Regions from separate parts of the Rhizobium sp. AB2/73 genome, predicted to be linked through region 1. Evidence: predicted binding sites of a transcription regulator. Region 1 holds the regulator's gene; each other region holds the start of a gene.
What was found. Region 1 encodes LexA, which represses DNA repair genes until DNA is damaged. Its sites were predicted from a motif close to TGTTCNNNNTGTGTTCNG; they were not measured.
Positions count from the first base shown of each region.

Region 1 (4,738 bases):
CCACGCGGCCGGTCTTGGCGGCGGCAACCAGAAGATCGGTCTGGCGCGACAGGAAAGCCGGGATCTGCAGGATATCGACCGTCTTGGAAACGATGGCGCACTGCTCTTCCGTGTGGATGTCGGTCAGGACCGGAAAGCCATATTCCTTCTTCAGGTCTTCAAAGACTTCCAGCGCCTTTTCCAGGCCGATGCCACGCTTGCCCGACAGCGATGTGCGGTTCGCCTTGTCGAAGGAGGACTTGTAGACAAGGCCGATGCCGAGCTTGCCGCAGAGTTCCTTCAGGACGCCCGCAACCATGAACGCATGATCGCGGCTTTCCATCTGACAGGGGCCGGCGATAAGCGACAGTTTTGCAGTATTGGAAAAAAGGACCTTGGAGGCACCCTCGCCGACGGTGACTTCGGAATTTGTGCTCATTTTGTCTCCTCAAAGGCGAACAACGCGCCCTCACCGGGCGCCAACCTCGCCAATAGACGATTGTTCTTACGCGTATAGGTGACGCCGTTAGCAGTGAAATGCGACGATGTCACGGAAAGATCGCGCGTCTTGAAAAGGATTGCACGTGCCCTGAGTCCCGGATCGTCAGCAGAAACAGGCAGGTCATAGAAGGCCTCCATGCCTTCCGGCGTCAAAATCTCGAGATCGGCGTTAGCTGCCTTGACGGTCAAACCGAAGGAATGCTCCGTTATTTGTGGGTTGCCGACAACGTCTTCAAAGAAGCGGCGATAGGCTGATGGCTGCGGCGCGGAAAGCGCCACGCGCGCGATGCCGGTCACCCCGTTTTCATGGCGCTCCAGCACGCTTCTGTCAGCCGGAAGGGGATTGATGCGTTGACAGCAGAAGGCGAGAAAATCCGGCGCACGCAGATCAGCGGCAAAGGCAAGACGAAAGCCGGCTGTGGTTTCGGTGCCGTCCGGCATCTTCATGGGACGGGAGAAATCCAGCATCTGTCCCGCAGAAATCGCCGCCTCTTTGAAGCGCTTGTCATCCGCCACCGCATCATCCGTACCGAATACCACGGTCGAAAAGCCATTTTCGCCGACCCGGAAGCGATAAGCCTGGTCACGAGCAACGAAAACGTTGCCATCCAAGATGCTCTTCTCGCACTGCTCCGTCGATGCCACGCCCAGAGGCTCTAAATAGGTTTTATCGGCAAGAAAGACGCAGGCATTCTGTGTGCCAAAGGGATGGCGCGCATCCGGAGCCACCGTAAAACCGAGCTTGCCGAGGCGCTCGCGCGCCAAAGCGATGTCGACGGTTGGCAGCACGAGGTGATCCAGCGGATGCGGAGACGAAATCATGGCTTCTCCCGTTTGCTTGTGGCAGCAGATTTGCGCCCATCCCCCGCGCAATTCAAGATGGAAGCATGGAACACCCGGAGCACACGACATGGATCGAAGGCAATCTCGCAAACGTGATTGCCGATTCTCTCCCATGGCCGGCTCATGCAGCCGCGCGGCCTGTTCATCCAAATGCTCGGCGCACGGGCTGAACAACAAAGTCCTGGAAGCGAGTAGAACGGCATTTCTCTTATTTTTCTGCAGGTTAACGGAGATATAGCGCGCCGATGTTCCGAGCCGATCCATTCGCAAATGGCAATTATTTAACTGACCTCACAAGGCTTTACCGAAATTTAAGCACTTGCGGAACACATATGGAACATATAGTGTCCGTTCTGGATTTGTTTCGCAGCTTTTCTTGATTCTGGGGTTCCAAGACGATGTTGACGCGCAAGCAGCAGGAACTGCTTCTCTTCATTCATGAACGCATGAAGGAATCCGGTGTTCCGCCATCCTTCGACGAGATGAAGGATGCATTGGATCTGGCATCGAAATCCGGCATCCATCGCCTGATCACGGCGCTGGAGGAGCGGGGCTTCATCCGTCGGCTGCCGAACCGGGCCAGAGCGCTCGAAGTCATCAAGCTTCCCGACGCCTATAATTCGAGCCTGCAGCAGCGCCGCGGCTTTTCACCGAGCGTTATCGAGGGCAGCCTCGGCAAGCCGCAGCCCGTTGCCCCGCCCGCTCCGTCGAAGGTGGCAAATGACGATCACAATAGCTCGGCATCGGTGCCGGTGATGGGCCGCATCGCTGCCGGCGTTCCGATCTCAGCCATCCAGAACAATACGCACGATATTACCGTTCCCGCCGACATGCTCGGATCCGGCGAACATTATGCGCTTGAAGTTCGAGGGGATTCGATGATCGATGCCGGAATTTTCGACGGCGACACGGTCATCATCCGCAATTCGACGACGGCTAATCCCGGCGATATCGTCGTTGCACTCGTCGACGACGAAGAAGCGACGCTGAAGCGCTTCCGCCGCAAGGGTGCCTCCATCGCGCTGGAAGCCGCAAACCCGGCCTATGAAACCCGCATCTTCGGACCGGACCGCGTCAAAGTTCAAGGCAAGCTCGTTGGCCTTATTCGTCGCTATCACTGACCGGTGAATTGTCGACGGCGGGTGACGCTGGCGCAATTGGCGCGTCGAATTTGCCGGTGCGCCAATCATAGGTTCGATGCCTGGTCCACGGACGCTGCGGATCCTCGAATGCGGCTGAGATAATGGGCTTGTCTGCGGTAAGCGCCATTTCGATGGAGCCGGTTTTGCGCAATGTCGCACCGGTTATGAGCATCGCTCCGGAACGGCAATGGTCGAGCCGTAGCCGGATTGGCGTCACGATAATGTTCCCCGTGTCGCAAGCCGCGGGCAGGTAGGCCGCGTTTTCGATAGTGACCAATATCGCGCCGTTTTCAAGCATGGCCGCGCACCATGCTCCTTTCTGGCAGGCGAAACTGCCCTGCATGGTACGGTCCAAGGCCTCCTCCATTGCGACGCGGACCGCCTTCTGTTCTTCACTGTTCAATCGCTTATAACGATCTGCCTTACCGATTTGTGGAAGTCGGCTGTCAGCCGGGAGCATAGTCGGAGGCTGATGGTCCGCCGCGACCAGTGCCTTTTGCCATTGTTCGAAAATGAAGGCCTGCGGTCTCTCGCGATTGGTCGCGAGTATATCGTCCTGGCGCAACGCGACCAGGACGCCATCTTCGGAGATCATCAGGTCGGGTTTCGGTACGCCAGGTCCGAATGCCGCCAAGCCCATGGACAAGAGCGATAATAGCAGGCCCAGATGGCGAAGCCGGGTCCGCAATATGCTCATGATCAGGAAGCCGATAATGAATGTCGGCATCAGCCAGGCCGGCTGGCGACCGAAGGTAATATCGCCTCCCCAACCGGCTACGGTTCTTGCGATCATGATAACGAGTTCCAGTCCCTCTCCGGTGACTTTCCAGAAAGGCCCGTCGAGACCGAGCGGCATGAGCAGCATCGCCGCCATGCCGAATGGCATGACGATGAAGGAGACGATGGGCATAGCGGCGAGATTGGCAGCAAGCCCATATGTCGCCAATCGGTGAAAATGCTCGATCGAGAAGATAGCGGTCGATGCGCCACCGATGAACGAAGTCGACGTCACGCCTGCGAAGAAACGCGTGACGAACAATAGCGGACTTAGTACACGGAGGCGCGGCAGGATGTTTTCACGATGCCGCCGCCGTTTCCAGAGCGAATAGCCCGACACCAGCGCCAGCGTTGCGGCATAAGACATCTGGAAGCTCGGGCCGAGCACTTGCGACGGCGACAGTACAAGAATGACAATGGCAGAAAGTGCGACGTTGCGCAGACTGATCGATGGCCGATCGAAAAGCACGGCCACAAGCATGATCGCCATCATGATGAAGGCACGCTCGGCAGACACGCCGAAGCCGGAGATGAGATAATAGGCCGTAACAGTGAGAAGCGCGCCGAGGGCTGCGAACTTCTTGGTCGGCCAAGCCTGCGCGACACCGGGAAACAGGCTGAACAGATATCGCAGACCGACATAGAAGATGCCGGCCGATAGCGCCATGTTGAGGCCGGAAATTGCAATGATGTGGGTCAGGCCGGCAATTCGCAGGGCTTCGGTCGTATCCTTCGAGATCGCACGTCGCTCATCGGTGACAAGCGCCGCTGCAAAGGCGCCGGTATCTCCCGGCAAGGTTTGCCTGATCCTGTCGCCTATGCTGTTGCGCAGGCCGGCGAGCCAGATATCGGCCATATCCATCAGAGAACCGGCGGCATTATCACCGGCCGGAGACAATAATTTCGGCATTCCGTAGGCAAAGCCGTTCGCACCGATACCATTGAAATAGGAACTGAAGGCGAAATCATTGAGGCCAAGCAAGGCCGGTCCGGCCGGCGGCGTCAACCGCGCCCTACCCTGGATGCGATCACCGAGATCGAACGGCTCCGCCTGCTTGCGCACGAAGATCGTAACCCGCTGCGGCGCGCGGCGAATGGAAGGTTTTTCCGTTGCCTCGACACGAATGACATAGCGCCAGCGTCCATTGTCATAGGATTCCCGTCGTTCGATCTGACCGGTCACGGTCGTGGTCACGACCGAATCGAGCATGACGGTAGAAACCCGCCAGCTCTCGCATTGCGCCAGCGCCATGCCCAGGCAAAGGAGCATGCCTGCAAAAAGCAGATGGCGAAACAGCCTGCCTGCCTCCCGCATGAGCGCAAAGCCACAGGTAAAGACCAACAGGCCTGCAAGAACAGCCTGTGGAGGCGGATCGCTGCCAGCCTTGAACCAGAAAATTGCACCAAGGCCCATATAGATCGGCGCGAGCAGGATCGCGCGACCATGAGCCGCCTCCTCTTCAATCAATCTGAAGGTGCCAAGCCGAATGCGGCTT
Region 1 is NZ_CP067071.1:1,388,267-1,393,004, reverse strand. Features, by position in the region: gene kdsA (3-deoxy-8-phosphooctulonate synthase) at 1-418, opposite strand, end outside; gene I8E17_RS07025 (VOC family protein) at 415-1,302, opposite strand; gene lexA (transcriptional repressor LexA) at 1,722-2,444, shown strand; gene I8E17_RS07015 (ComEC/Rec2 family competence protein) at 2,425-4,738, opposite strand, start outside.

Region 2 (4,738 bases), 1.2 Mb from region 1:
TTCTCATCAACGAGCGCATCCGCGAAGAAACCCGCAAGGGCCGCGGCGCCTTCGCCGCCATCGATAACGGCTTCAAGAAGGCTTATTCGACGATCATCGACGGCAACATGACGGCGCTGATTGCCGCCGCCATCCTGTTCTACTTCGGCTCCGGCCCGGTTCGCGGCTTTGCCGTGACCATGGGTCTCGGCCTCATCATCTCAATGTTCACCTCCGTCGCCTTCGTGCGTGTCGTGATGATCGCCATTACCCGTCGCCGCAAGCTGAAGGTGATCAACATCAGGCCGCTGATCCCCTTCAGCCCCTATGACAAGCACATCCAGTTCATGAAGGCCCGCTTCTTCGGCGTCACCGTCTCGGCGATCCTGTCGCTCGCCTCGGTGGTCCTGTTCATCCATCCGGGCCTCAACTACGGCGTCGACTTCCGCGGCGGTATCCAGATGTCGGTCAAGACCAAGGACGCGGCCGATCTGGCGACGTTCCGCGAGGGCCTGAACACGCTCGGCCTCGGCGAAATCGCACTGCAGTCCTTCGGCGACAATAACAGCCTCCTTGTCCGCGCCCAGCGCCAGGACGGCGGCGAAGAGGCGCAGACGGCGGCAGTGACCAAGCTCAAAGCCGAAATCGTCAAGATCGACCCGAGCGCGACCATCGAAGGCACCGATGTCATCGGTCCGAAGGTTTCGGGCGAGCTTGCCTGGGCCGGCATCCTGTCGGTCGTGATCGCCAGCCTGGCGATGCTGTTCTACATCTGGTATCGCTTCGAATGGCCGTTCGCGGTCGGCGCCATCGTGACGCTGGTGCTCGACGTCACCAAGGCGATCGGCTTCTTCGCGATCACCGGCCTCGATTTCAACCTGACGGCCATCGCCGCGATCCTGACGCTTGTGGGATATTCGGTAAACGACAAGGTCGTGGTCTATGACCGCATGCGCGAAAACATGCGGCTCTACAAGTCGATGCCGTTGCGAGATATCATCGACAAGTCGATCAATGAGACCCTGGCGCGAAGCCTATACACCAATGCCACCGCCTTCCTGGCGCTGGTGCCGATGGCAATCTGGGGCGGCAGCGCCGTCTCCAGCTTCGCGATCCCGATGGTGTTCGGCATCCTCGTTGCCGGTGCCTCGTCGGTCTTCATCGCAGCACCGATCCTGCTGTTCCTCGGCGATTGGCGCCGCCGTCACGCCAAGCCGATTGCCAATGATGCGGCATCGACAGACGGCAAATCCGGTAAGGACAACAAGCAGATTCCTGCCGCATAATAAATGAAAAGAGGACATGTCCGGCGTCCGGGCATGTCCTCCACCGCCCTACGAAATCGGCGGCATATGCAAAGGCAAGCCCGGACGCGGCGCCGTAATCTTTTCCACGACACCGTTTTCCTGCTCGCTGACGAGCAGATGCTTGCCGTCGACGGTAAAGGCAATATTAGCTGGGCGCGCGCCGTCCGTACGGATATGACCGGCCATTTTTCCCTCGGCGTCCACCATGGAAATTTCACCCAGGCCGTACATGGCGCAGTAAAGCACGCCGCTGCGATCAAAGGCGAGGCCGGCCGGCCCGCGCAGCGCGTTCACGGCGGGCGATGTCATCGACTGGACAAACATTTCCTGCCTGCCGCCAACGACCTGCCGATAGATTTTTCCAGTCAGTGTTTCACTATAATAGAGCAATCCATCGGCATCGAAGGCAATGCCGCTCGCAAAGAGCAGACCGGCTGCGAGGACACGGATGACCCGCCCCTCAGCCGGATCGATCTGATAGACGCAGCCATTGTAAGCCGCCTTGAAGAAATCGGGATGGATGTGGCCGCCTTCGAGAAGATTGGCAAGACGGATGCCGGAATCAGTCATGTAAAGCAGGCCGTCGGGTCCGAAAGCGAGTGCATTCGGATGCAGAAACGGACCATCCGCGCTACCCTCGATGACTTGCAGGACGCGGCCTTGCGCCGATAATCTGACAAGGGAATTCTCCGGGCCGTTGGCTACCCAGAAACATCCGTCGCCATCGACCGCAATCCCCATCGGCCGGCCGCCGACACGGCAAAGTTCCTGCGGTACGCCGCTTGCGTCGAAAAGTTTCAGACAGCGGCGGCTGGCATCCATTTCCACGGCCGCCAGGCGGCCGTCCGGCAAAGCCACGAGGCCGCTAGGCAGACGCAGCCCGGTGGCAATCGTTTCGTTCATGTTTTGAAACCTTCATTCTACGCATTACGAAGCCCCAAAAACTCAAAATGCTGCGCCGGAATGATACATAAGCACGAAGAAGATCCTTTTCGAGCCGGACGAGTGCAAATCCGGATAAGATTCTTGTGCCAGAGGTCACATCCGCGTGCAGGCCCTGTTCATCTTGACAGGCTTTGGCGATTCGGAACATCCATAGAACGTCCATATATTTTCGCGCTTGCGATTCGCCGCATGCCGCGCTCCGCCTGCCGCCGGAGGTTACTCAGGAGAGTCGATGACCGCCGCCTATCTGGAAAAGCTGAACCCGGAGCAACGGCTGGCGGTGGAACATGGCACGAGCGGTGACGGCCATATTGCCGGGCCGCTGCTCGTCATCGCCGGGGCCGGCTCCGGCAAGACGAATACGCTTGCCCATCGCGTCGCGCATCTGATCGTTAGAGGTGCGGACCCGCGCCGCATCCTGTTGATGACCTTCTCGCGCCGCGCTGCCGCCGAGATGGGCCGCCGCGTCGAGCGGATCTGCCGCGAGGTGCTGGGTGCGAATGCCGGCATTAACGCCGACGCGCTGGCATGGAGCGGCACGTTCCACGGCATCGGTGCACGTCTGCTCAGGGACTATGCCGAGCAGATCGGCATCGATCCGGCCTTCACGATCCACGACCGGGAAGATAGCGCCGACCTGATGAATCTTGCGCGCCATGATCTCGGCTTCTCGAAGACGGAGAACCGCTTCCCGACCAAGGCGACATGCCTTGCGATCTATTCGCGCTCCGTCAATGCGGAAGCGCCGCTCGACAGCGTGCTGCGGGATTACTTCCCGTGGTGCGCCATGTGGGAGCAGCAGCTGCGTGATCTCTTCGCCTCTTATGTCGAGGCGAAACAGGCGCAGAACGTGCTCGATTACGACGACTTGCTGCTCTATTGGGCGCATATGCTGCAAGAGCCGCTGATCGCCGAGGATATCGGCAGCCGCTTCGACCATGTGCTTGTCGACGAATATCAGGACACCAACCGGCTGCAGTCCTCCATTCTGCTGGCTCTCAAGCCCGATGGCCGCGGACTGACCGTCGTCGGTGACGATGCGCAGTCGATCTATTCCTTCCGCGCCGCGACCGTGCGCAACATTCTCGACTTCCCGAAAGCCTTCACGCCCTCGGCCGATATCGTCACGCTCGACCGCAACTACCGTTCGACGCAGCCGATCCTTGCTGCCGCCAACGCTGTAATCGATCTCGCCTCGGAGCGCTTCACCAAGAACCTGCGCACCGAGCGGCAAAGCACGGAACGGCCGCGGCTGGTGACGGTGCGCGACGAGGCCGATCAGGCGCGCTACATCGCCGATCAGATACTGGAAAATCGTGAGGGCGGCGTAAGGCTGAAGCAACAGGCAGTGCTATTCCGCACCTCCAGCCATAGCGGCCCGCTGGAAGTGGAACTCACGCGGCGCAACATTCCCTTCGTCAAATTCGGTGGGCTGAAGTTCCTCGATAGTGCTCATGTCAAGGACATGCTGGCGGCGCTTCGCTTCGCCCAGAACCCGCGCGATCGGGTCGCCGGCTTTCGCCTGATGCAGCTCTTGCCCGGCGTCGGTCCCTCCACGGCACAGCGCGTGCTCGACCAGATCGGCGAAGAGGCAAGTCCGATTACGGCGCTCACCGAACTGCCGCCGCCACCGCGCACGGGAGACGACTGGACCGCTTTCGTCGAGACGATGCGCGAGGTCAAAAGCGGCAAGGCCGGCTGGCCGGCGGAAATCGGCCTCGTTCGCCAATGGTACGAGCCACATCTGGAACGCGCGCATGAGGATGCCGCGACCCGCCAGGCGGATCTCGTCCAGCTCGAACAGATCGCCGCGGGTTACGGCTCGCGCGAGCGCTTCCTCACGGAACTGACGCTCGATCCGCCTGACGCCACGAGCGATCAGGCCGGCGTGCCACTGCTTGACGAGGACTATCTGATACTCTCGACCATCCATTCCGCCAAGGGTCAGGAATGGACGAAGGTCTTCATCCTGAACGCCGTCGACGGCTGCATCCCCGCCGATCTCGCCGTCGGATCGTCCGCGGAGATCGAAGAAGAGCGCCGGCTGCTCTATGTCGCGATGACCAGAGCGAAGGACAATCTCGATCTTGTCATTCCGCAGCGCTTCTTCGTGCACGGTCAACATGCGCAGGGCGACAAGCATGTGTTTGCCTCGCGCACCCGTTTCATTCCCGCGACCTTGCTGCAGTTTTTCGAGGTCTGCGGCTGGCCGCAGGCACGGGCTGAAAGCGCGGCCGCTATCCGGGCGCGGGAGGTACGCGTCGATGTGGGAGCGCGGATGCGGGGTATGTGGCGGTGAGTTTGGCGGTTGTGAGCAGCAGGTCAGGCATGTTTTGTGATGCCGCCTCTTTGTGCGTGTCCCCTCACCCTAGCCCTCTCCCCTTGTGGGCAGGGCTATCGCATATGGAGGCGGATGAGCACCATAAGCTCCTTCTCCCCTTGGGGAGAAGGTGGCCCGAAGGGTCGGATGAGGGGGTTATCGATTTGAATTCATGGATTTTGGTGGT
Region 2 is NZ_CP067071.1:215,975-220,712, reverse strand. Features, by position in the region: gene secD (protein translocase subunit SecD) at 1-1,265, shown strand, start outside; gene I8E17_RS01160 (SMP-30/gluconolactonase/LRE family protein) at 1,314-2,189, opposite strand; gene I8E17_RS01155 (ATP-dependent helicase) at 2,464-4,530, shown strand.
Region 2: the regulator LexA is predicted to act here: its motif matches at 2,372-2,389, upstream of I8E17_RS01155 (ATP-dependent helicase).

Region 3 (4,738 bases), 2.0 Mb from region 1:
CAGGGAACGGATATTCTGCATGGTCGAGACCTCTCTACACCAAGCAATGTGGTCTTCATCTCTGTCATCTGCAAGAGGAGCATGGCTTTTTGTTGACTTGCCTGCCGATTAAAAGCGCGGCAAAACGGCACAATGATCCAATCTGCGAGCCAAAACCCCCCTTCCCGTCCCGCCCGTCTGCGCCGCTCGGTCTTGAGCGTTCCCGCCATCAATCGACGCGCGCTGGACAAGCTTTCGAGTCTCGATTGCGACGCCGTCATTTTCGATCTCGAGGATTCCGTTTCGCCGGAGAAAAAGGCCGAGGCGCGGGAGAATCTGCGGGCCTTCTTTGTCGCCTCCCCGCTTCCCGGCAAGGAGCGGATCATCCGCATCAATGCGCTTTCCTCGAACTTCGGTGCCGAGGACATGGCGCTGGTCGTGGAGCTGGAGCCGGATGCGGTGCTGCTGCCGAAGGTGGATGAGCCGCAGGATGTGACTGGTGTCAGTGACCGGCTTGCGGAAGCCGATGCGCCGGAAGACTTGCGCATCTGGGCGATGATCGAGACGCCGCGCGGCATCCTGAATGCGGCCGCGATCGCCGAGGCTGGCCGCACGGCCGGCAGCCGGCTCGATTGTTTCGTCGTCGGCCTCAACGATCTCAGGAAGGAAACGGGCGTCCTGCCGCAGCCCGGCCGTCCCTATCTCGTGCCCTGGCTGATGCAGGTGATATTGGCCGTCAGCGCTTACGGCCTCGAGGCCATCGACAGCGTCTTCAACAATTTCAAGGATACCGAAGAATTCGCGGCAGAATGCGGCCAGGGGGTTGCCATGGGCTTTGCCGGCAAGATGCTGATCCATCCGAGCCAGATCGAAGCCGCCAACCGGCATTTTGGCCCTGACAAGGCCGCTGTTGCCGAGGCGGAATCCATCATCGCCGCCTTCGCCGCACCGGATGCCGCCACTCTCAATGTCGTGACCCTCAACGGACGGATGGTGGAGCGGCTGCATCTTGTCCAAGCGGAAAGACTCGTCCATAAAGCTCACCTAATCGCGCAGCGCTCTTCGGGCGTTGCCGCAGCGCCCCGTAGCGATGTCTGATTGCCAAATACAAGAAAGATGCCTTGATGAAACTCTACCGCTTTCTCACCGGCCCCGATGACGCATCCTTCTGTCACAAGGTGAGCGCGGCGTTGAACAAGGGCTGGGAGTTGTACGGTTCACCGACCTATGGTTTCAATTCTGCGAGCGGTCGGATGGAATGCGGCCAGGCCGTCGTCAAGGACGTAGCCGGCAAGGATTACGATCCGGATATGAAGCTTTCCGAGCAGTAAGCGCCGGCTGAAATTCTCATTCTTCCCGACCGTCTTGCGGCCGGGACCGATATCAGCGATCCGTCGCTTCCTCGGCACTTGCCTCGATGCGCTCCATATCCTCGTCGCTCAGGCCGAAATGGTGGCCGATTTCGTGGATCAGGACATGGGTGATGATGTCGCCGAGGGTTTCTTCGTTCTCAGCCCAGTAATCGATGATCGGCCGGCGATAGAGGCGGATCTTGTTGGGCATGTCTCCCGTCTGGGCGGTGAAGCGCTCCGAGATGCCGCGGCCTTCGAAGAGGCCGAGCAGGTCGAAGGGCGTTTCCAGCGCCATGTCCTCGAATACCTCGTCATCCGGGAAATCTTCGATGAGGATGACGAGATCACCGGTGAGCGAACGGAATTCGTCTGGCAGGTGACTGTAAGCCTCCATTGCCAGGGATTCGAATGTACTGATGGAGGGCGAGTGGCGATCCCGCCAATCTTCGCTCTGGTCGACGCGAGCCATGAATATTCCTTCCTTGGCTGGTCATATAGAGACTTTACGCCGCTTTTACGAGTGTAGATTGCGGCAGAGGAATATTTTCTCATGAAATGGTGTTGACTCTTTCTCCGAGCTCTGGAATCCATAAGAACATAACAGGAACATTATCGATCTGGAGTGAACGTCATGGCCGAGGCTGCCGTGGCGCGGGAAACGCTTTTCGCCCTGCGTGAAACCATTGCCCGACTGGAAGGCAGGCCGATTCCGGCACTGGCGGCTGCGGCGCATGAAACGCTGGCAGACAAGCCGGCGAGGCAGATGGCGGGTATTGCGAAATCCCTGCCTATCCAGCCTACGCGTGAACAATCGTTCCTTCCGATCGGTGTCGACGAGCTCGATGCGGCGCTGCAAGGGGGTTTGCCGCTCGATGCGCTGACGGAAATCCGTTCGCTCGGCCTCCGCGATGCCGGTGTGGCGAGCGGTTTTGCCCTGGCGCTTGCCGCGCGGCTGCATGCGCAAGCTTTGGACACGGTCGCGGCCAAGTCTCCGGTTCTGTGGATCGGCGATACGGTCGCGACGATGGAGGTTGGCCTGCCCTATGCCATCGGCATCAGCGATTTCGGGCTGGAGCCTCAGGCTTTTCTGCAGGCGTCGCCCCGCAAGCTGGAGGATGCGCTCTGGGTCGCGGAGGCGGCGCTTGGCAGTGCTGCCTTTGCCGTCGTCATTTTGGAAGTACGCGGCAATCCCGCCCGTTTCGGCCTGACCGAAAGCCGGCGGCTGGCGTTGAGGGCCAAGGCGGCGGGGCGGCCCTTGTTTCTGTTGCGACAGGGAGGCGAGGAGGAAGCAAGCAGCGCCCTCTTCCGCTTTTCCGTCGAACCCGCGCCGGCGCAGGCGCGGCCCCTGCCGGACGGATCGGTGCTTGGCGGCAGCATCGGTCATCCGGCCTTTCGTCTGACCTTGGAAAAGAGCCGAAACCCGGCGCCTCTTTCCATAACCTTGGAGTGGAATGCCCATGACCGCCGCTTTGCCCCTGTCTCCGATGTTCAGCACCCTGCCTTTCCCGGCGAACACGCAGCGCATTCTGGCGCTGACCTTTCCGCATCTGCCGACCGACCGCATCGCGCGCAAGCGCTGGGGTCTGTCTTGGCGTTCGACAGGCAGGCTTGAAACGCCGCCGCTCGCCTGTGCCGGCAAGCTCAACAATGCCATGCGGCTGACCGCGCTCAACGAACGGGCTGAAATGATCGGCTTGAAACGGGGGCAGGGCGTGGCCGAGGCGAAGGCGATCTGTCCCGATCTCGATGTCGCCGAGGAGGATCCGGCGGCGGATCGCAAGCTTCTGGAAGCGATCGCCGACTGGTGCGACCGTTATACGCCGCTGGTGGCGATCGACGGCAAGGACGGGCTGTTTCTCGACATTACCGGCTGCGCCCATCTCTTTGGCGGTGAAGAGGCGCTGCTCGAGGATATCCTGATCCGGATTTCCCGGCTGGGCTTCGATGTGCGCGGCGCCATTTCCTCGGCGCCAGGCCTCTCCTGGGCCGTTGCCCGCTTTGACGAGAGCCGCATCGTTCCTCCGGAGGCCATGGAAGAGGCATTGGCATCGCTGCCGGTCGCATGTCTTCGGCTTGGCGAGGAGACTATTGCAGCCTTGCAGAAGATGGGCCTGAAGCAGGTGGGCGATCTTCTGGCCGCACCACGCGCGCCGCTTGCCCGCCGGTTCGGCGCACAGCTGCTGCTGCGGCTCGATCAGGCCATCGGCCTCGTCGAGGAGCCGATTTCGCCGCGCCGCCCGGTCGCGCAATTGTCGGCCGAGCGACGGCTGGCCGAGCCGGTGCAGGCGGAAGAGGATATTCTCCAGCTTGCCCGCCAGCTTGCCGAAAGCCTGAAGCCGGGGCTGGAAGCCCGCGGTGTCGGCGGCCGCTCCTTCGAACTCCTGTTGTTCAGGGTGGATGGTGCGGTCTTCCGCATCGCAGCCGGCGCGTCGCAGCCGCTGCGGGAGCCGAGCCGGATCGCCAGCCTATTCGCGGAGCGTTTTGGCGCCATTCATGACGATCTCGATGTGGGCTACGGTTTCGAAATCATCCGTCTCAATGTGCTTCAGCATGCGCCCTTCAATGCCATGCAAGGCGATTTTGTCGGAGGAGATCGTCAGGAAGGCTCGCTTGCGGCCTTTGTGGATCGTGTAGCCGCCCGGCTGGGGCCGGACTGCCTGCAAGGGTTCGAGCTGAGGCAGAGCCATATCCCCGAACGAGCTGTGCGGCCGCTGCCGGCGATGACCATCCTTACCTCGAAGCAGCGCACAGGTCAGGAGGATGCTGGCCATGGCTTCTTCCGCGGCGAGCGGCCGCTGCGGCTGTTTCGCATGCCGGAACTGGTCGAAACCATTGCTGCCGAAGTGCCCGATGGTCCTCCCCGGCAGTTCCGCTGGCGGCGGGTCATGCATCGGGTCAGCCGGGCCGAAGGGCCGGAGCGGCTTTCGGCGGAATGGTGGCTCGAAGAAAGGCAAGAACCTGACCGCGATTACTTCCAGGTCGAAGATGATGAGGGCCATCGTTTCTGGCTGTTCCGCAAGGGGCTCTATGGCCGAGGCGGCACGACGCCGGACTGGTACATGCATGGGGTCTTCGCATGAACGCGCGCCCGAGCTTCCACGAACCCGTGCCCTTCTTTGAGATCGGGGTGAGAACGAATTTCTCCTTTCTCGAAGGCGCCTCGCATCCAGAGGAAATCGTGGCGCAGGCCGCCATCCTGAAACTGTCGGGATTTGGAATTGCCGACCGCAATTCGGTTGCCGGCGTCGTCAAGGCGCACGCGCACACCAAGCTTCTCCGGGAGAAATACAAGGAGGGCATTGAGAAAAATCTGGAGCTGCGCGCCAAGGGGGAGCCGGAGGAACTTCTTTTGGAGCCGGTTCCTTTCCAGCCGGGCGCGCGCCTCGTATTTTCGGACGGCACCCCCG
Region 3 is NZ_CP067071.1:3,414,873-3,419,610, reverse strand. Features, by position in the region: gene I8E17_RS16800 (hypothetical protein) at 1-21, opposite strand, end outside; gene I8E17_RS16795 (CoA ester lyase) at 133-1,077, shown strand; gene I8E17_RS16790 (DUF1737 domain-containing protein) at 1,104-1,310, shown strand; gene I8E17_RS16785 (metallopeptidase family protein) at 1,363-1,800, opposite strand; gene I8E17_RS16780 (hypothetical protein) at 1,963-2,943, shown strand; gene I8E17_RS16775 (DNA polymerase Y family protein) at 2,984-4,411, shown strand; gene I8E17_RS16770 (error-prone DNA polymerase) at 4,408-4,738, shown strand, end outside.
Region 3: the regulator LexA is predicted to act here: its motif matches at 1,923-1,940, upstream of I8E17_RS16785 (metallopeptidase family protein).